Regions from separate parts of the Microvirgula sp. AG722 genome, predicted to be linked through region 4. Evidence: predicted binding sites of a transcription regulator. Region 4 holds the regulator's gene; each other region holds the start of a gene.
The links. Region 4 encodes sigma-54, which starts transcription at its own class of promoters, with help from an activator protein. Its sites were predicted from a motif close to CTGGCACGCTTCATGCTT; they were not measured.

Region 1 (5,243 bases), on a different contig from region 4:
GCGGTACGGTTTTCACTGGGCCAGCGTCAAGGGCACAGAACAAAATGAGAACCGTGATGCCGGGGGGCTATATGCCAGTGACGCCTACACTTTTGCCATCATCATGGATGCTTCGGGCAAGGGGAACGATGCGTCTTTGTTCAATGCCATCTGGCTGGACGCCTTGTTGAAACAGCTACCTGAGCACCCTCCTTCCGCTGACCGCGTCATCGGCATGATGCAGGAGGCCAGACAACCTCTTCGCCAGGCGAAGTTGTTCCAGGAAAGAGCGTGTTTTGCTGCATTGCTCATTCCTCATGACGATCATCCCTGCACCGCATTTGTTTGCGGAGATTGCCGGGTCGGGTCACAGGAAAAGGGGCAGCAAGAACAGTGGCAGACCCCTGTGCATACCCTTGAGGCCGCTCTTGCGCAGGCAGGCCGGTCACCGGATCGTCATCTTGTGACCCGAGTGCTCAAAGCTTGCCGGCTTGCCACTCCCGAGGTGATGGAGCTCAGTCAGACGGGGGGACAAGCCTGGGTTCTTTCCACGGATGGTTATTGGGACCTTCGCCGGACCAGGGAAAAGCGGCCTGCAGATGATTGCAGCTATTTGCGGTTAAGCCCGGGAGGGCCATCGCAGCAGCACGGTGACAACTTCCGTCGTGCCGGCCTGTATGCGCAGTGGTCGTCGGATTGACCACAAGCATGCCGTGATGTCATCCCGGGGGGCGGTGTCCTCATGGCCGGGACCGGGAAAACCCCGGGTTGCTCACGCAGGCCAATGAGTACTCAATGAATACTCAGCGCATCGTCACCCATTCCTCGGCGGCGGACGGGTGCAGTGCGATGGTGCGGTCGAGGTCGGCCTTGGTCGCGCCCATGCCGATCGATACCGCCAGCAACTGGATCATCTCCGCCCCGCCTTCGCCGAGCACATGGGCGCCGACCACCCGGTCGGTTTCGCCGTCGACCAGCATCTTCATCAGCATCGGTTCGTTGCTGGCGGCAAATGCGGTTTTCATCGGCCGGAAGCGGGCGCGATACACCTTCAGTGCCGGGTAGCGTTCGCGGGCGGCTTCCTCGCTCGGGCCGACCGTGCCGATTTCCGGGGTCGAGAACACCGCCGTGGGTACCAGTGAGTGATCGACAGTCGCCGGTCGCTGACCGAACACGCTGTCGGCAAAGGCCTGGCCTTCGCGGATGGCGACCGGGGTCAGGTTGACGCGGTCGGTCACGTCGCCGACTGCGTGGATCGACGGCACATTGGTGCACGATTGCGCATCGACCCGGATCTCCCCGTTCTTTCCGGTGGCCACGCCGGCCGCGTCCAGCCCGAGCTCGCCAGTGTACGGGCGGCGGCCGACGCACAGCATGACCACATCGGTCTCGACCGTGCTGCCGTCAGCCAGGGTGGCGCGCAGTCCGTCGGCAGTTTTCTCCAGCCGGGCCAGCGTGTTGTTCAGCAGCATGCGGATGCCGCGCTGGCGGTAGCTGTCTTCCAGCGTGGTGCGGATTTCCTCGTCAAAGCCGCGCAGCACGTGCGGGCCGCGATGCAGCAGTGCGGTGTTGACGCCAAGTCCGGCAAAGATGCCGGCGAATTCGATGGCGATATAGCCGCCGCCGACAATCAGGATGCGACGCGGCAACTGTTGCAGGTGGAACACCTCGTCCGAGGTGATGGTCAGTTCCTGGCCGGGGAAGGCCGGGCCGGCATGCGGCCGGCCACCGACGGCAATCAGGATATGGGCGGCGGTCAGGCGTTTGCCGCTGGTGCTCAGACGCACGGTGTGCGCATCTTCCAGTACGGCACGTTCGGCATGGATGGTGACGCCGGCCTGGTCGAGGTTGCGGCGGTACACGCTTTCCAGACGCGCGATCTCGGCATCCTTGTTCCGCAGCAGCGTCGGCCAGTCGAAGGCGGGCTTCGGCAGCTGCCAGCCATAGGCGGCGGCCTGTTCGAACTCGGCGGCAAAGCGGCTCGCATACACGAACAGTTTTTTCGGCACACAGCCACGGTTGACGCAGGTGCCGCCGAAATTCGCTTCTTCGGCGATGGCGACGCGTGCGCCGTGCTGACTGGCGACGCGCGCCGCGCGTACCCCGCCGGAACCGGCGCCGATGACAAACAGGTCGAGATCGTATTGAGCCATGGGGCGAGAGTCTCCCGGTGAAGGCCGCAAGGGCCGGTAGGTGGGGCCGGCATGCCGGAACGAGACCGAACGATAGCAGACCGGGCCGTCTGCCGACGACCGGCGCTGCTGCATTTCCCGCATCGGGGCCATGCCGCTGTACGAATCCGGACAGTGGCGCTGTCCGGATTCGTACAGTGATCGGCGCGCGAAACGGGGAAAGGCTTATATAACAGAAGGTTGGGTTTCTGGCACGCAAGCTGCTGAACAGTTATGAGAAATTTGCCGGAGCCCCTGATGACCATCCGCGCCATCGAACCGATCGTCGACATCGCCGTGCACCTGATCCGCAGCGACGATGAAGCACTGGACACCGCCCGTACCCTGGCCGCGCAATTCGCGCCGGGGGCTGCCGTGCGCGACCGCGAGCGGCGCCTGCCATGGGACGAACTGGCGGCCATGACCCGCGCCGGGCTGTGGGCGGTGACCGTGCCGCGCGAGCACGGCGGTGCCGGGGTATCGCGCCAGACCCTGACCGCGATCTTTCGCACCCTGGCGGCGGCCGATCCGTCGATTGCCCGCATTCTGCTCGCCCATGTCGACACGCTGGAACGGCTGCGGACGGCGGGCGGGGCGCAACAGCGCCTGCTGTACCGCGAATTGCTGCAGGGACGGCATTTCGCCTCCGCGCCGGCCGGCACTGTCGATGGCGAACCGGATTCCGGCGGCGCGCTGCGTCTGAACGGCGAGCTGCACCAGGTCGCCGGCGCCGGCTTTGCCGAGTGGCTGGCGGTGCCGGCCCGGGACGCCCGGCAGCGGACGTGGCTGGCGCTGGTGCCACATAACGCGCATGGCCTCGATATCGAGGATGAAGCGGTGCCGGTCGGGCTGCGCACCGTCGCTGGCGGCACGCTGCGGCTGACGCAGGTCACGGTCGCGGCGAAGTGGGTGTTCGACCTCGACGGGGCGGCCCGGTCGCCATCGCCGGTGGCGCTGTATGCCGCTGCCATCGACGCCGGCATGGCGGCGGCCGCACTGGATGGCACCCGGCGCCGGCCGGGGGCGCAGACCGATGCGCTGCTGGCGACGATCGGCGAACTGCAGGTGCGGCTGTCTGCGGCGCAGACACTGCTGCGCCACGCTGCCCGCGCGCTGGATGCCGGCAACGACGCCGATGTGGCGGTGCTCCAGGCCCGGGTGCTGTGCGGCGATATCGCGCTGCGTGCGGTCGATGCGCTGTTCGAGCTGGCCGGGCCGGTCCCGGCTGTCGATGGCGATGACCGCGATCGCTGCTGGCGCGATGCCCGGGCCCATGCACAGTACGCGCCATCCGCCGACAGTTGCCGCCAGCTTGGCGAACGGCTGCTGGACCTGCCGTCTGCCGCGCCTCTCCGCGCCCCTTTCTGACTGGAATCCTCATGACCGTTTCTCCCGTACCCCGCCGCCGCCGTCGACCGGCGCCATCGACTGATACGGCATCCCGCGCCGATGACGCGCAGGCGCTCGATGCGGCGCGACAACTGGCATTGCGGCTGCAGGGCGGTGTCCCCGACGCGCTGGCGCAGTTCCGGGCCAGCGGGCTGGGCGGCGTGGCCGTGCCGAAGGCGTATGGCGGCGGTGGTGTCGGCAGCGGCACCCTGGCGCAGCTGATCCGTCTGCTGGCGGCCGGGGACCCGGCGCTGGCCCGTATCGCGCACAGCCACTACGCGGTGCTCGAAGTGTTGCGCGCCACCGGCAGCGAGCCGCAGAAACAGGCGTTTTTCCGGCGGGCGCTGGACGGCGAACGCTTTGCCGCCGCACTGGCGGAAACCGGTGTCGACGAGGTTTGTCGGATCGAAACCCGCATTCACTGCGTCGACGGTCGCTACCGCATCGACGGACGCAAGTGCGATGCCGGCGGCGCGGCGCAGGCCGACTGGGTGGCGCTGTCGGTCAGATCCGGCGATGGCAACCTGCTGCTGGCCTTTGTCCCGCGCGGCAGTGCCGGCCTGCGGGTCGAAGCGGATGGCGGCGTGGCGATCGACGAGGTCGAGGTCGGGCCACTGGCGGTGATTCCGTACCGGGTGGTGTTCGACACGCCGGGCCGGGTCGGACCGCTGGCCCAGCTGCTGCATGCTGCCATCGACCTTGGCATCGCCGATGCCGCCCTGGCGGACAGCGCCGCCGTCTTGCGCCATGACCATGATGCGCAGCGGCTGGCGCGCTTTGGCTGGCTCGGCGCCTGCCAGGCCGCTGCCGGTGCGCTGCTCGACGACGCGGCACTGCAGGTCGATGCGCTGACCGCCGTGCCGGGCCAGACCATTCATGATGCGGCCGCGCTGGCCGTCACGGCGGCGCGGGTGCTGTGCGCCGATCTGGCATCGCAGGCTGGCGCTGCCGTGTTCGAGCTGGCCGGTCGCCGCCTGCTGGCGGATGCCGCCCGCCCGGACCGGCACTGGCGCGACGCCCGTCGTCATGACGCCGGTCGCCCCGCGCGACAACAGGCGCGCGTGATCGGCGACCACTGCCTGAATGGCACACCGCCTCCGCGCCATGGCGCGTACTGACCCCATCCCTCGCCACGGCCACGGGCCGATGGCTGCACCAACAGGAGTTCATGCCATGCAACACAGACTGAAAATCGCTGCCGTCATCGGCAGCTTCCAGCGCCCGTCCCGCACCGCCGCCCTGGTGGAAGCCCTGCTGGAGCGCTTTGCCGAGCGGTTGCCGGTCGATATCGATGTGATTGAAATCAGCGATATCGGCAAGGCACTCGGCGGCGCCTTTTCGGTATCGGCCCTGCCGGAGGCCGTACGCAGACAGTTTGCGGCCGTCGAATCGGCCGACTTCCTGATTGTCGCCGCTCCGGTGTTCCGCGGCACCTATCCGGGCCTGTTCAAGCACTTCTTCGATCTGGTCGGCCAGAACGCACTGGTCGACACCCCGGTGCTGCTGGCCGCCACCGGCGGCAGCGACCGCCATGCGCTGGTGATCGATCACCAGTTGCGACCGCTGTTCAGCTTCTTCCAGTCGCTGACGCTGCCGATCGGCGTATACGGCACCGAAACCGACTTCAGCGACTACCGGGTCAGCAGCCCGGCGCTGCAGACGCGCATCGACCTGGCGGTCGAGCGGGCCCTGCCGCTGCTGCGG
Region 2 (5,243 bases), on a different contig from region 4:
CGGCCTTCGAGCCAGGTGGCATTGATCGCCTCCCACATTTCCGCCGTGATCTGGCCACGCACCGCATGGGCGTTTTCGCGCGCGGCCTTGATGCAGCTGAGCACCGAGGACGGGTTGTCCAGATCCAGCGCCATGAAGTCGAACAGCCGTTCGACGTCCAGTTGAACCTGCTTGGCCTCGAAGGCCTGCAGCGAGCCGGTCACCACCAGCGGCGCATTCAGTTCGATGCCGCTGCCGCGCGATTGCGGCAGCAGCGACAGCGAGTGGGTGACATCAAGCATGCGCACCAGATTTTCGGCGCGCTCCAGGTATCGGCTCATCCAGTAGAGCTGGGCAGCAGTGCGCGAGAGCATGGGATCGGTTCCGTAGTCTTTAGAGGGAGGGGCCGGATTCCAGCACCCAGGTGTCCTTGGTGCCGCCGCCCTGTGACGAGTTCACCACCAGCGAACCGGCCTTCAGCGCGACCCGGGTCAGCCCGCCGGCCACCATCGAAATCTCGCGGCCGGTCAGCACGAACGGTCGCAGGTCGATATGGCGTGGCGCGATGCCGCTGTCGACAAAGGTCGGGCAACTCGACAGGCACAGCGTCGGCTGGGCAATGTAATTGGCCGGTGCGGCTTCTATCCGGCGGCGGAAATCGTCGATTTCCTGCCGGGAGGCCGCCGGGCCGACCAGCATGCCGTAGCCGCCGGCACCATGGACTTCCTTCACCACCAGCTCGGGCAGGTGGGCCAGCACGTGTGACAGGTCTTCTGCACGCCGGCACTGCCAGGTCGGCACGTTGTACAGAATCGGCTCCTCGCCAAGGTAGAAGCGGATCATGTCCGGCACGAACGGATAGATCGACTTGTCGTCGGCCACCCCGGTGCCGATCGCATTGGCCAGGATCACCGTGCCCTGACGATAGGCGGACAGCAGTCCCGGCACGCCAAGCATCGAGTCACTGCGGAAGGCCAGCGGGTCGAGAAAGGCGTCGTCGATGCGACGGTAGATCACGTCGACCCGCTGCGGCCCCGCCGTGGTGCGCATGAACACGCCGTCGTCGTTGACGAACAGGTCCTGGCCCTCGACCAGCTCAACCCCCATCTGCTGGGCCAGGAACGCATGCTCGAAGTAGGCCGAGTTGTACGGCCCCGGCGTCAGCACCACCACCGTCGGCGCCTCGACCTGGCTTGCATGGCGCAGCGTGTTCAGCAGCAGGGTCGGATAGTGCTCGACCGGGGCGACCGGATAGCGGGCGAACAGCTCCGGGAACAGCCGCATCATCATCTTGCGGTTTTCCAGCATGTAGCTGACGCCGGACGGCACGCGCAGATTGTCTTCCAGCACGTAGTAGCCACCGTCGGCGTGACGGATCAGGTCCACCCCGGCGATATGGGTATAGATGTCGTGCGGCAGGTCCAGCCCCTGCATCGCCGGCTGGTACTGGGCATTGGCAAACACCTGCTCGGCCGGAATCAGCCCGGCGCGAACGATGTCATGGTCGTGATAGATGTCGTACAGAAAGCGGTTCAGCGCACTGACCCGCTGGCGCAGGCCGGCTTCCAGCATCCGCCACTCGTCGGCCGGCACGATACGCGGCACGGTGTCGAACGGGATCAGCCGCTCGGCGCCGGCTTCGTCGCCGTAAACGGCAAAGGTGATCCCGGCCTTGTGGAACAACAGATCGGCTTCGGCATGCTTGTCCGCCAGCCACTGCGGCGTATGCGCATGCAGCCAGTCGGCAAACGGCTGGTAGTGCGGGCGCACGGCGCCCGAGGCAAGCAGCATTTCGTCGTAATGCGCCGGTGCCGGCAAGGTAAGCGCGTGCATGGCTGCTCCCGTGTCTGATTCGCCGCAGGGGTGCGGCGTACGCTCCACGCAGACGCAAATGCCGTGCCAGCACGGCGGTTACGCACGGGAAGACGCTGTCAGATCATCATAGATGGCAGCCGGGCCTGACCTGCGCGCGGCGCCTGCAGTCAGTGCGCGGCGCGCTCGAACAGGGTCAGGTGTTCCGACGTGTCACCCTCCTGACTGCCTCGCCAGAACAGCGCCCAGCCCGATGGTAGCGGCATCGGCGCGCCCCGGGTTTCGGCCAGCAGCTAGCGGCAGTACTACCAGTCTGGCAGCAATCGGTTCAGATAGCGCCGTGTCCGGCAAGCGGGCAGCAGCACCGGCAGCAGCACGCTGCTCAGGGCAAAGATCGCCGGAATGAACAGCCCCTTGCTCATCGCGGCCATGCCGACCCCCAGCCCCAGCCAGACCGCATCACGCCGGCGCACAGCGCAACGTCGGTAAACAGGTCGTGCACGTGCTTGATCATGCCGACCGAGCCAAGGTACAGCGCCAGCGTCATCAGCACCCGCCGGTCAGTCAGTCGTGCGGCGGCAAACGAGGCCCGGGCAAACAGCACGACAAAGACCGCTGCCAGCCCGGTGTAAAAGGCACTGGCCAGCCGCGCAGCGTCATGCAGCGGCAGGACAGGCTGAAGCCAGTGGGCAAACAGCGTTGCCGTCCAGTAATACAGTGGCGGTTTTTCCAGAAACGGCTGGCCGGCATTGGTTGGCACCAGCAATTGCCCGCTTTCGACCATATGCTGAATGATGCCGAAGCTGTAGGCCTCGTCCTGTTTCCAGGGGGTATGGCCAAGCGTGCCGGGCAACAGGCAGACCAGCAGGGCGCACAGCAGCCCGATGGCCAGCGGCCAGGACAGCGTGAGCCAGCCGCCCGTCCGCCATGTGTCGCGGACGGGGGAAGGGATGGCGGCAATGGGGGAGCGGAAAACAGTCGGGCTCGAGCTCATGGCTGGGCAGGTCGCAAACAACAGTATTCGTGTCATTTTGCCCGACAGCAATTAGTGCTCAATGAGCGCTTTCATGCTGGCCGGCCCGGTTTTTTCCGCCAGGCGGAATTCGGCTGAAATAACAAATATCGCTAAATACCCAGATAGCAAATGTCGATATGATGTGCATGGGCAGAGACGCACCGGCCCGGACAGCAGGCCCGATCGCGAAGGAACGCCCTCCCCTTCGACACGGGGCCTGTCGCGCAGGCCGAAATAACGAACAGACAAGCTCGGTCCCGGAGACGCAAACGTGTTCACCCCCTTAGTCAAACTGGCAGGCAAGCTCAGGCGCGGCGCCCTGGCCTCGGCCGAACTGCAGGCGCTGGCGCAGGCCATCGATGCCGTGGTCAGCATTGACAGCCGAAACCGGATCACCTTCTTCAACGCGGCGGCTGAAAAGCTTTGGGGTTACCGTCGCGACGAGGTGCTGGGCCGGAACGTCAGTCTGCTGGTACCGTCCGACATCCGCCCGGTCCACGATTCGCTGATCAACCGCAACCGGGATACCGGTGTCGACCGCATTGTCGGCACCCGGCGCGAAATCCGCATCGAACGCAAGGACGGCTCCACGTTCTGGGGCAGCATGTCGCTGTCCAAGGTCCGGCTCGGCAAGAAAATCACCTATACCGCTTTCATCCGCGACGTCAGTGCCGACGTGCAACTGCGCGAAGAACGTCACCTGCTGTCCCTGGTTGCCCATGAAACCGACAACGCGGTCATCATCTGCGACGGGAACATGCAGATCCAGTTCGTGAACCGTGGTTTCACCACGCTGTTCGGCTACCAGCTGGAAGAAGTGCGCGGCAAGCGGCCGGCCCATCTGCTCGCCGGCCCGGAAACCGACCGGGAAACGCTGGAACGGGTCAGTCAGGCTGCCCTGCGCCCGGAGAGCATCTATGAAGAACTGCTGCTGTACGGCAAGCAGGGCGATGCCACCTGGGTCTCGACCGTGGTCAATCCGACCATCGGCAAGGATGGCCGTCTGCAGCATTCGATCTCGGTACTGACCAATATTTCGGAAACCAAGCAACTGCAGCTGCTGCAGGACAGCATCCTGGAAGCCGTGGCCTGCGGGCTGCCGGTCAGCGAAGTGGCCGAGCGCATCTGCCTGCAGGTCGAGCGCATTGCACCGGACGTGATCGCCTCGGTGGTACGCATCGACAAGGAAGGCTGTATCCGCCCGCTGGCCGCACCCAGCCTGCCGGACAGCTATATACAACTGCTCGACGGTCTGCCGATCGGCCCGAATGTCGGCTCCTGCGGCACGGCCGCCTTTCGTGGCACCCCGGTCATCGTGTCGCAGATCGACACCGATCCGCTGTGGGCCGATTACAAGCACCTGGCCCTGCCGCTGGGGCTGCAGGCATGCTGGTCGATTCCGATCAAGGCGCGCGACGGACGGGTGGTCGGCACCTTCGCCCTGTACTACCGCAAGCAGGCGCGGCCTTCGCAGTTCCAGCATCGCATCATCGATGCCTGCGTCTACCTGTACGCGCTGGCGCTGGAGCGCGAGGAAGCCAATGCACGCATCCTGACCCTGGCGCTGTACGACGAACTGACCGGCCTGCCGAACCGCTGGTTCCTGCGCGAGAAACTGGATCAGGCCATTGCCCGGACCCGTGAACGCGGCTCGCAGATGGCGTTCCTGTTTCTCGATCTGGACCGCTTCAAGCACATCAACGACTCGCTGGGCCACCCGATCGGCGATCGCCTGCTGCAGGTCGTCGCCCAGCGGCTGAAACAGCACGCGCAACAGGACTGGATCCTCGGCCGCTTCGGCGGTGACGAGTTCGTGCTGGTCCTGCCCGACTGCGGCGCCGAACGGGCCGGCAGCGAGGTTGAGCGCCTGCTGGCCTGCATGGTCGAACCGGTCCGTATCGACGACCATACCATCACGACGTCGGTCAGCATCGGCATCAGCCTGTTTCCGCATGATGGCGACGATATCGACACCCTGTTCAAGCATGCCGACATGGCCATGTACCAGGCCAAATCGGCCGGACGCGGCACCTTCCGCTTCTTCAGTCATGACCTGAACCGCCGTGCCCAGGACCGGCTGACGCTGGAAACCGCACTGCGCGTGGCCATCAGCACCCGCCAGCTGACCCTGCACTACCAGCCCCAGGTCCGGCTCGGCGATGGCTCGCTGTACGGGGTGGAAGCGCTGGCGCGCTGGCAGCATCCGGCCCACGGGACCATTTCGCCGGCGCAATTCGTGCCGCTGGCAGAGGAATGCGGGCTCGGCGACGCACTGGGCGAATGGGCGCTGGACGAGGCCTGCAGCCAGTTGTCGCACTGGCGTCGCCTGCGTCTGCCCGTGCCGTCGGTCTCGGTCAATCTGTCGCCACGGCACTTCCGCAGCATCAAGCTGGTCGAGCTGGTCAGCGACACCCTGCGCCGCCACGGACTGTCGGCC
Region 3 (5,243 bases), on a different contig from region 4:
TCGATCCGCGAGCACGACCCGGATCTGGCCCAGCGCATCCAGGACAAGATGTTCGTGTTCGAGAACCTGTGCGATATCGACAACCGGTCGATCCAGGTGCTGCTGCGCGAAGTCTCCAGCGAAAGCCTCATTACCGCCCTCAAGGGCACCAGCGAGACCCTCAAGGACAAGATCTTCAAGAACATGTCGTCGCGGGCCGCGGAAATGCTCAAGGACGACCTGGAGGCCAAGGGACCGGTCAAGGTGTCCGAGGTCGAGGCCGAGCAAAAGGAAATTCTCAAGATCGTTCGCAAACTGGCCGACGACGGCCAGATAGTGCTGGGCGGCAAGGGTGGCGAGGAAGGTGTTGTCGAATAAGCCCGTGTCAGGCGAAGACGCTGCGTGGCAGCGTTGGGACCTTCGCCCCATAGAGCCCCCGGCCCCCCCGGCGTTTCTGACGCCGGCCAAGGCCCGCGCGCGCCTGGATCCGGTCGCGCCGGAAGTCGTGGCCGAGCCGGAACCGGAAGTCGTCGACGAGCCGGAAATCGATCCGCGCGGCGTCGATGTGCCGACCGAAGAGGTCGACATCGAGCCGGAAACGCTGTCGTCGTACCCGACCGCCGCCGAACTGGAAGCCATTCACCAGGAAGCATGGCAGGCCGGTTTCGAGGCCGGTCACGCCGAAGGTCTGGACAAGGGCCGCGAAGAAGGCAAAGTTGCGGCACATGACGAACTGCGCCCCGAGCTGCAGGCCGAACTGGCGCTGCTGCAGGCGCTGCGCACACGGCTGGAAACCTCGCTGACCCAGCTGGAGTCCGACCTGGCGCCGCAACTGCTGTCGCTGGCGCTGGAATGTGCGGACCGGCTGGTTGGCGCGCACGTGGCGGCCTGCGAGGATGCCCTGGAACCGCTGCTGACCGGGGCGCTGGCCAATCTGGCCGGCTCGCTGAAGCAGGCCCGGCTGCGCGTGCATCCCGACGACCTGATCGTCGCGCGCCGCGTGATCGAACGCGAGGCGGCCGATGCCAGCTGGCAGTACATTCCCGACGCCTCGGTCGGACGCGGCGGCTGCCTGATCGACCTGCCCAGCGGGCGGATCGACCTGCGCCTGGCCACCCGGCGCGAAGCGCTGGGTGAAGCGCTCGGCGCCGAACCGGTGCCGGGTGACGTCGAGGCGGATCATGTCGTCCGCTGAGACCGGCCAATCCGGCCATCCGTGGAGTGATTACCTGTCCGCCTGCCGCGACACCGTGCGCACGGCGGACCTGTCGCGACCGAACGGCCAGCTGACGCGCGTCACCGGCATGGTGATGGAGGCGGCCGGGCTGCGGCTGCCGGTCGGCGGCGCCTGTTCGGTCTGCCTGCCGGACGGCCGGCGGGTTGAAGCCGAAGTGGTCGGCTTCAACACCGATACCCTGTTCCTGATGCCGGTCAACAACGTGCACGGCCTGATGCCGGGCATTGCCGTCGAACCGCTGATCGTGCATTCGCCGCCGCGCTTCGGCCACAGCCAGGCGCCGTCCGACCAGGCTGGCGGGCGACGGGTGCCGGTCGGCTTCAAACTGCTGGGGCGCATCGTCGACTCGCTCGGGCGACCGCTCGACGACGGCGGCGAGATCCTGGCCGACGATTTCTATCCGCTGTACTCGCAGCCGGTCAATCCGCTCGACCGCGACCCGGTGCGCAACAGCATGGACGTCGGCGTGCGCGCCATCAACGGCCTGCTGACGGTCGGCCGCGGCCAGCGTCTCGGCCTGTTCGCCGGCTCCGGTGTCGGCAAATCGGTGCTGCTCGGCATGATGGCCAAGTACACCCGTGCCGACGTGGTCGTGGTCGGGCTGATCGGCGAGCGGGGCCGCGAGGTCAAGGACTTCATCGAAGCCATTCTCGGCGAGGAAGGCCTCGCCCGTTCGGTCGTGGTCGCCGCGCCGGCCGACTCGCCGCCGCTGATGCGCCTGCACGGTGCCGCCTATGCGACCGCGCTGGCCGAGTACTTCCGCGACCAGGGACTGGACGTCCTGCTGCTGATGGACTCGGTGACCCGCTATGCGATGGCCCAGCGCGAAATCGCCCTGGCCATCGGCGAACCGCCGGTCACCAAGGGCTATCCGCCGTCCGTGTTCGCCAAGCTGCCGCAACTGATCGAGCGGGCCGGTAACGGCCGGCCGGGCGGTGGCTCGATTACCGCGTTCTATACCGTGCTGTCCGAGGGCGATGACCAGCAGGACCCGATTGCCGACAGTGCACGGGCCATTCTCGACGGCCACTTCGTGCTCAGTCGCCGGCTGGCCGAATCCGGCCACTATCCGGCCATCGACATCGAACAGTCGATCAGCCGGGTCATGGCCGACGTCGTCCCGCAGGAACACCTGGACGCCGCCCGCCGCTTCAAGCAGTTCTATTCGCGCTACCAGCGCAACCTGGACCTGATCAGCGTCGGTGCCTACGTGCCCGGCGCCGACCGCCTGCTGGACGAGGCCATCCGCCTCGAACCGGCCATGAATGCCTACCTGATCCAGCCGGCCGGCGAGGCCAGCGACTTCGAGACCTCGCTCGCCGGGCTGGTGCAGGTCACGGGCCAGTGAGCCCGGCATGAACAGCCGTTACGCACTGCTGACCCGGCTGGCGACCGATCGCACCGACGCCGCCGCCAAACTGATGGGCCAGGCACAGCAGCGTCTGGTCCAGGCCGGGCAGAAACTCGCGCAACTGGAGCAGTTTCTGGCCGAATACCGCATGCAGCGCATCCAGCGTGCCAGCACCGGCATGTCGGCCGTGCAGTGGGCCGACTATCAGCGCTTTCTCGAACGCATCGAGACTGCCGTGAATGCCCAGCGCGAGGAACTGGTTCTGCGCGAGGCGGAGTGCGAAGCCACGCGCACCCGCTGGCTGGCCGAGCGCAAGAAACTGAAGGCATTCGAAACCCTCGACGAGCAGGCCGCGCAGCGCGAACAGGCGGTCAAGGCGCGGCGCGAGCAGAAGCTGACCGACGAACTGGCCACCCGCGGTTTCCGCCGTCCACGCTAGGCCGCGACTGGAATTCCGGATCGTTTCTTGCGCCGCATGGCGCATTTTTTCAGGCATGATTCTTGCATTGCTGTTGTCTGTTGTGTACCTAACCTTGGGCCTGCCTGCCATGAGTATTTCGCTTTCCACCCCGACCGTCGCCCAGGCGCAGTCTGCCGCCAGCAGCAAGACCGCTTCGGCAGGAAAAGGACCGTCCACGCCGGACAACACGTTCACACAGCTGGTCGACGAACAGATCGCCGTGCTCGACGGCAAGGGCAAGACCGACAAGACCACCGTGGTCGACGAGGCGGACAGCAAGACCGGGGAGCCGGACGGCAAGGACGTCCGTCCCGATCCGGCAACACTTGCCGCCATGCTGGGCGCGCCGGTGCTGACCGAGCCGGTCAAACCGGTCGTCGACACCGCGGTTGGCGAGCAGGTCGTGGCTGCCAGCGACGACGGTCAGGCCGACCTGCGCCTGACGGGCAGGGACGAGGGCGCCGCGGTCGTGGCCGCCAGCGGTGACAGCGAGGAGAATGCCGCCCAGGCGGCCGACCGTGCCGCTGTGGCGGCGCGCAATGCACAGGGCCAGGCTCAGGTACCGGCACAGGACGGCGGCAAGACCGTCCAGGATGCTGCCGCGCAGCGTGCTGCCGCCACCACCGCTGCCGCGGGCCGGGCTGCGCAGCCCGGCACCCAGGGCGTGGCAAAAGCCACGCTGGACGAAACCGCGCCGGTCGAGAGCAAGCAACCGGTGGACTTCGGCAGCGAACTGCAGGCGGCGGCCCGATCCTCCGGTGCGGCCACCGTCGCCAGCGCCGCCACGCCGCAGCAGGCGGCCTCGGCACTGGCCCATATCGCCAATGGCGGACAGACCGCGCCGACTGCCGCCGCTCCGGCCCCGCTGGCACTGCAGATGCAGCAGCCGGTGACCAGCCCGCAATGGGGCCAGGAGCTCGGCCAGCACGTCGCCCTGCTGGCGCAGCACAAGCTCGACGGGGCTCGCCTGCAGATGAACCCGGAAAAAATGGGGCCGATCGAGGTCACGCTGAAGTTCGGCGCGGAAAATCAGTTGACGCTCAATTTTGTCTCCGCCGTGCCGAATACAAGGGATGTACTGGAACAGAACCTGCCGCGCCTGGCGCAGCAACTGGCCGGGCAGGGCATCCAGCTTGCCGATGCGCAGGTGTCGAGCGGGCAGCGCGATCAGCAGAGCGCGTCGTCATTTGCGCAACAGGGCGGGCAGTCCTCGTCCGGCCGCGGCGACGGCAGTTTTTCGCTGGATGGCAATGCCGGCGCGGGGGTGACGACAACAGTTATCCAGCCTGCGACCGGCAAGGATGATGGAAGAGTCAGCGTATTTGCGTGATACGCTAGTCGGCAAGCGACAATTACGCGAAAATACGTATTTACAAATCTTTACAGGTATTGCACATGGCATCTTTGACAGAAGCTCAACCGGCAGCGGGCGGTAAAAAACTAATGCTGGTCATTGGCGCGCTGGTCGGAGTTGTCCTGTTGCTCGCTGGCGCTGTCGGCTATCTGTTCCTGGCGCACGGCAATGGCGAAAGCAAGCCGAAGGCTGAAGAAGCCGCCGCCGCGCCGGCCGCGCCGACGTTCAGCAAGATCGACACCTTCGTCGTCAACCTGTCCGATCCGGGCACGATGCTGCAGACCGAACTGCAGGTCGAACTCGGCAAGCCGGGCGACGCCGAGCTGATCTCGGCCTACATGCCGCGCATCCGCAGCAACCTGATCCTGCTGCTGTCCAGCAAGACCTCGGCCGATGTGGCCACGGCCGAAGGCAAGGCCCGGCTGAAGGCGCAGATCCGCAGCGTCATCAACGAGTCGCTCGCTGATTCCGGCCACGCCGACGTCGTGCGCTCGGTAGTATTCACGTCCTTCATCGTTCAGTTGCAGTAATCATGTCCGACGACATCCTCTCGCAGGAAGAGGTCGACGCGCTGCTGCGCGGCGTTACCGGCAACGACAACGATGTCGGCGACGCCAGTTCGCCCGATGTCCGCAATTACGAGATCGGGCGGCAGGAACGCATCGTGCGCGGCCGGATGCCGACGCTCGAAGTCATCAATGAGCGTTTCGCGCGCAACCTGCGTATCGGCCTGTTCAACTTCATCCGCCGCAACGCCGAAATTTCGGTGGGGCCGGTCAAGGTCCACAAGTACAGCGAGTTCATCCGCAACCTGGTGGTGCCGACCAACCTCAACCTGTGCCACGTCAAGCCGCTGCGCGGG
Region 4 (5,243 bases):
CACCTGCAGGCTGTTCGGGTGGATCAGGTTCAGGTGGCCGACCAGGGCCAGGGTTGGCCGCTGGTCGTCGGTGCCGATCAGGTTGTCGATGCCGGACGAGCCGGCGACCCAGTTCAGATTGAGTTTCTGCCGGTTGTCCTGATAAAGCTTCCTGACCGTGATGCTAGGCATGGCTGTCCTGCTGGGTGGTCAGAAGCTGGAACAGGGTCTGGGCATCCGGTGCGGCGGCCAGCGCTTCGCGCAGCTGGCGGCGGCTGAACATCTGTGCGAGTTCCGACAGTACCTGCAGATGCAGGTCGGTTGCCTGCTCGGGCACCAGCAGCACGAACAGCAGGCTGACCGGCTTGCCATCGGGCGAGTCGAACGGAATCGGGGATTTCAGGCGGATGAAGCAGCCGGCGACGTCCTTGAGCCCCTTGGCGCGACCGTGCGGGATGGCAACCCCGTGACCGAGTCCGGTGGAGCCGAGTTTTTCCCGGGCGAACAGGCTGTCGAAAACGGTGCTGCGGGCAATGCCGTAGGCGTTCTCGAACAGGATGCCGACATGCTCGAACACGCGTTTCTTGCTGCTGACGTCGAGATCGACGAGCAGGTGGTCGGTGCTGGGCAGGATCTTTGCGATCAGACTCATGGTCGTCAACGAGTACGAGTAATCAAAACGGGGCCATTCTAGCCGGTTACGGCGGGAGCGTCTGCCGCATTAGTGGGCACCCCGGCCGGTCTGCACCAGCAAAGGGCGGACCGGCAGCGGAATGCCTGTGCCGGCACCCCTCCGGGCGCGAGGGCCCGCAATCAAACGGGGGGACTGCCGTTTCCGGCAGTCCCCCCCTTTCAGTCAGGCCTGAGCCAGCGGCACGACGACCGCGGGCGCTTGCCCTTGTGAGTCTTCTTCAGGCTCAGGCTTCGGAGCCGGCGGACAGCTCCTGTGCCTTGTGCGCCTTGTCCGAGAAGTGATCCGTACTCTTCTCCTTGTGCTTCAGCACCTGTCTGTCCAGCTTGTCTGCAACCAGGTCGATGGCCGCATACATGTCGGCTGCGACTTCCTCGACGTGGATGTCCTTGCCCTTCAGGTGAACGTCGACCGTCACTTTCTGGTCGAGTTTCTCGACCGAGAGGGCGACGTTGACGGCAATGACGTTATCGACGTGGCGGGTGATGCGGTCGATTTTTTCCGACAGGTAGTCGCGCAGGCTCGGAGTGACTTCGAGATGGACGCCGGTGATGTTCAGGTTCATACCCTAACTCCTTCTGGTGGGCTGGCGTATCCATGTTGCTGGATACGCAGGGGGCGCGCCTTGACGCGCGTTAAATCGTTTTCCGCTGGTTTACCGGTGGTATCAGCAATGCCTCGCGATACTTGGCGACGGTGCGGCGGGCAACCTGGATGCCCTCGTCACCGAGCCGTTCGGCCAGCACGCTGTCCGACAGCGGTTTGTGCGGGTCTTCGTCGGCAATCAGCTTGCGCAACCGCGCCTTGATGGCGGTAGCCGAGCATTCGCCGCCGGAATCGGTGTCCAGCGCCGTGCCGAAGAAGTACTTGAGTTCGAACACGCCACGCGGACAGATCAGATACTTGCTGCTGGTCACGCGGGAGATGGTCGACTCGTGCAATCCCAATTCGTCGGCGACGTCGCGCAGCACCATGGGGCGCATTGCGACTTCACCCTGATCAAAGAACGCCTGCTGTCGCTCGACGATGACCTGCGACACCCTGAGTATAGTGTCGGCCCGCTGTTCGATGTTGCGGATCAGCCACTTGGCTTCCTGCAGCCGGCCGGACAATTGTCCGGCCTCGCCGCGGTGCCGGCTGAGCATCTGCGCGTACAGCTGATTTACTTTCAATTTGGGCTGAGTCGCAGGATTCAAGAGGGGCAGCCAGATTCCGTTGCGATCGCGACGGACCAGCACGTCGGCCATTACGTAGTGGGTGTCGCCGCTGCCGAAACCGGCGGCCGGACGCGGGTTCAGCGAGGCGATCAGCGCCTGGGCCTGCCGGATCGATTCGTCGTCGGCGCCGGTGGCGCGGCGCAGCCGGGTGAAGTCGCGGTTGGCGAGCAGCGGCAGGTGGTGGCGGACGATGTCCTGCGCCAGCGGCCTGGCCGGCGACTCGGGCCGGGCCGCCAGTTGCAGCAGCAGCGATTCGGTCAGATCGCGCGAGGCGACACCGGCCGGCTCGAACTGCTGGACCAGGGTCAGCGCCACGGTCAGCTCGTCGGGATCGATCTCCAGTTCCGCCGGCAGATGGACGGCAAGCTCTTCCAGCGGGCAGGGCAGGTAGCCGTCGTCGTCCAGTTCCTCGATGATGACCATCGCCATTGCCCGGTCGCGGACCGACAGCGGCAGCTCGGCCAGCTGCGCCAGCAGATGCTCGCGCAGCGTGGTGGCCCGGGTCAGGTTCTGGTGCGGGTCCCAGTCGTCGTCTTCGTCGCTGCCGTTGCGGCCGTAGCTGGACCAGTCGTTGACCAGGTTCAGGTCGGTGGCGCTGTCGTCGTTGCCGCCGGCCCCGTCCTGCTGCTGCGGTGGCTCACGCGGCTCGTCATGGCCGTTGATGGCAATCTCGCCGGCATCGCTGACTTCCGCGCCGTTTTCGTCACGGCCCTCGTCGCGCTCCAGCAGCGGATTGTCGGCGATGAACTGTTCCACTTCCTGTTGCAAGTCCAGCGTCGAGAGCTGCAGCAGCCGGATCGACTGTTGCAGTTGGGGCGTAAGGGTCAGTTGCTGACCCAGCTTGAGCTGGAGGCTTTGCTTCATGGCCGCTGTCTAGAGGTGGAAATGCTCGCCCAGGTAGACGCGGCGGACATTTTCGTCCTCGACCAGCGCCTGGGGCTTGCCGGCGGCAAGTACGCTGCCGGCATTGATAATGTAAGCCCGATCGCAGATGCGCAGGGTTTCGCGAACATTGTGATCGGTGATCAGTACGCCGATGCCGCGCTCCTTCAGGTAGGAGATGATCTTCTGGATATCGATGACGGCAATCGGGTCAACGCCGGCAAACGGTTCGTCCAGCAGGATGAAACGCGGGCGCATGGCCAGCGCGCGGGCGATTTCCACCCGGCGGCGCTCGCCGCCGGACAGCGACAGCGCCGGGTTGTCGCGCAGGTGGGCGATGTTCAGATCGTCGAGCAGCAGCTCCAGTTCTTCCTGGATCTTCGCCCCTTTCAGTCCGGTCAGCTCAAGCACGGCGAGAATGTTTTCCTCGACCGTGAGCTTGCGGAAGATCGAGGCTTCCTGCGGCAGATAGCCGATGCCGAGCCGGGCACGCTGGTGGATGGCCAGATGGCTGGCATCGATATCGTCGATATGGATGTCGCCGGCATCGGCCGGCACCAGGCCGACGATCATGTAGAAACTGGTGGTCTTGCCGGCGCCGTTCGGACCGAGCAGACCGACGACCTCGCCGCTGTTGATTTCCAGCGAGACGTCCTGGACCACCGTGCGCTTCTTGTAGCGCTTCTGCAGGTGGCGGACGCTGAGGCGACTGGTGGCTTGCGTCATTTATTGGCGCCTTCCTTCTTTTCACGCGGCTGGATCACCACGGTGACACGGCCCTTGCCGCCCTTCATTGCCTGGCCATGGGCATCGCTGCGGGTGCCGGTGGCCTGGAATTGCTGGGTCTTGCCGTCGTAGATGATCACATTGCCGGTGACGACGTCGCCACCGCGCTGAACTCTGCCGTTGTCATAGATTGTAACCAGTTGCTTGGCGTTGTCGTAGTCAATGCGCTGGCCCTTGCCGTTGATCCACTCGACCTTGCCGTCGCTGTCAGGGTCGAGGCGCTGGCGGAAGGTGGCCGGGTTGCCGATGGCGGTGCCGTACTGGTTGCCGGCCTTGTCCTGGTTCACCGTCAGTTTGGCGGCGGTCAGCTTCGATGTGCCCTGGGTCAGGATCACATTGCCTTCGTAGACGGTCACGCCCTTCTGCTGGTCGAGACTGGCCTGGTCGGCTTCGATATTGATCGGTTTGCTGCGGTCGGCCTTTTCGGCATGGGCGGCGAGGGCGCTGCAGACGATCAGGGCACCTGCGGCGAGGCGGAAGGAATTATTCGGATTTCGGCGGAGCATAAGTCATCCTGACGCGCGATTTGAGTTTGTATTGTTGGGTGGCATCGGCGTAGTGGAAACCCACCGAGTCAATGCGGTTGCCGCCTTCGACGTAGATTGCCGGCGCCAGGGTGTCGGCGGTGCGCTTGCGCGTATCGACGGTCAAGCGGGTGGTGTCCAGCGTGGCCGGCAGCGGATGCTGCGCCGAAGGCTCTCGCCGGGCGCGGACCTTGCCGTCGAGGAAGGCGATGCCGGTATCGTTGTTGTACAGGCCGCTGGTGGTAAAGATCGACAGATCCTTCCGTCCCAGGCTGTACTGTTCCAGCGTCGAGTCGGTAAAGAATACCCGCTTGTCTTCCGGATATTGCCACATGGATTTGCCGAAGGCGTGGCGGTCGATGCGGCCATTGGCGTCGAAGCTGGTGCCGACAAAGTCGGACGCCATGTACTCGACCGTACCTCGGTTGACCGGGTCGCGGCCGGCCGGCAGCATCGACAGCAGGTATTCCAGCCACAGCGTCAGCAGGATCAGGATCACGGCCAGCAGCAGCGGGAACAGGCGCGAGGCATTGCGGAGAGCGAACATGGCTCAGTCTTCCAGGTACGGCGCGAGCGCCGCGTCCAGCGTGCCCTGGGCCTGCATGATCAGTTCACAGACTTCGCGCACCGCGCCGTGGCCGCCATGGCGACCGGTCACGTAGTGGGCGTGGCTGCGCACGATATCGGGTGCGGCCGGCACCGCGACGGCGAAGCCGACCTGGCGCATGACCGGCAGGTCGACCACGTCGTCACCGACATAGGCACAGGCGGCCGCGTCGAGCCCGGTTCTGGCCAGCAGATCGGCGAATGCGGCGCGCTTGCCTTCCGACCCCATGTACAGGTGATCGATGCCGAGCGCGCGCGCGCGATGCTCGGTGGCGCCGGAGGCGCGGCCGGTGATGATGGCAAGGGCGACGCCGCTTTTCTGCAGCATCTTCAGGCCGTGGCCGTCGAGGGTGTTGAATGCCTTGATTTCCTCGCCGGCCGGCGTGAAATACAGCTGGCCGTCGGTCAGGACGCCGTCGACGTCGAGGATCAGCAGGCGGACGGGAACTGCGAGTGCATGGACAGTGTGCATAGTCAGTATCGTGTTACACCACACCGGCGCGGAACAGATCGTGCATGTTCAGCGCGCCAGCCAGTTTGCCGTTCGTGTCGAGCACG

Region 1: the regulator sigma-54 is predicted to act here: its motif matches at 2,360-2,377, upstream of DFO50_RS10755 (acyl-CoA dehydrogenase family protein).
Region 2: the regulator sigma-54 is predicted to act here: its motif matches at 1,865-1,882, upstream of DFO50_RS18345 (circularly permuted type 2 ATP-grasp protein).
Region 3: the regulator sigma-54 is predicted to act here: its motif matches at 3,057-3,074, upstream of DFO50_RS05075 (flagellar hook-length control protein FliK).

Annotation. Positions count from the first base shown of each region.
Region 1 is NZ_QLTJ01000007.1:32,987-38,229, reverse strand. Features, by position in the region: gene DFO50_RS10765 (hypothetical protein) at 1-679, shown strand, start outside; gene gor (glutathione-disulfide reductase) at 783-2,132, opposite strand; gene DFO50_RS10755 (acyl-CoA dehydrogenase family protein) at 2,409-3,518, shown strand; gene DFO50_RS10750 (acyl-CoA dehydrogenase family protein) at 3,530-4,657, shown strand; gene msuE (FMN reductase) at 4,713-5,243, shown strand, end outside.
Region 2 is NZ_QLTJ01000029.1:11,334-16,576, forward strand. Features, by position in the region: gene DFO50_RS18340 (alpha-E domain-containing protein) at 1-353, opposite strand, end outside; gene DFO50_RS18345 (circularly permuted type 2 ATP-grasp protein) at 373-1,812, opposite strand; gene DFO50_RS18350 (glycosyltransferase family 39 protein) at 2,210-2,785, opposite strand; gene DFO50_RS18355 (EAL domain-containing protein) at 3,078-5,243, shown strand, end outside.
Region 3 is NZ_QLTJ01000002.1:298,422-303,664, reverse strand. Features, by position in the region: gene fliG (flagellar motor switch protein FliG) at 1-357, shown strand, start outside; gene DFO50_RS05090 (FliH/SctL family protein) at 362-1,174, shown strand; gene fliI (flagellar protein export ATPase FliI) at 1,161-2,564, shown strand; gene fliJ (flagellar export protein FliJ) at 2,572-3,006, shown strand; gene DFO50_RS05075 (flagellar hook-length control protein FliK) at 3,116-4,357, shown strand; gene fliL (flagellar basal body-associated protein FliL) at 4,471-4,911, shown strand; gene fliM (flagellar motor switch protein FliM) at 4,914-5,243, shown strand, end outside.
Region 4 is NZ_QLTJ01000004.1:31,845-37,087, forward strand. Features, by position in the region: gene hprK (HPr(Ser) kinase/phosphatase) at 1-171, opposite strand, end outside; gene ptsN (PTS IIA-like nitrogen regulatory protein PtsN) at 164-631, opposite strand; gene hpf (ribosome hibernation-promoting factor, HPF/YfiA family) at 897-1,235, opposite strand; gene DFO50_RS07925 (RNA polymerase factor sigma-54) at 1,306-2,751, opposite strand; gene lptB (LPS export ABC transporter ATP-binding protein) at 2,761-3,495, opposite strand; gene lptA (lipopolysaccharide transport periplasmic protein LptA) at 3,492-4,061, opposite strand; gene lptC (LPS export ABC transporter periplasmic protein LptC) at 4,039-4,626, opposite strand; gene DFO50_RS07945 (HAD family hydrolase) at 4,630-5,157, opposite strand; gene DFO50_RS07950 (SIS domain-containing protein) at 5,171-5,243, opposite strand, start outside.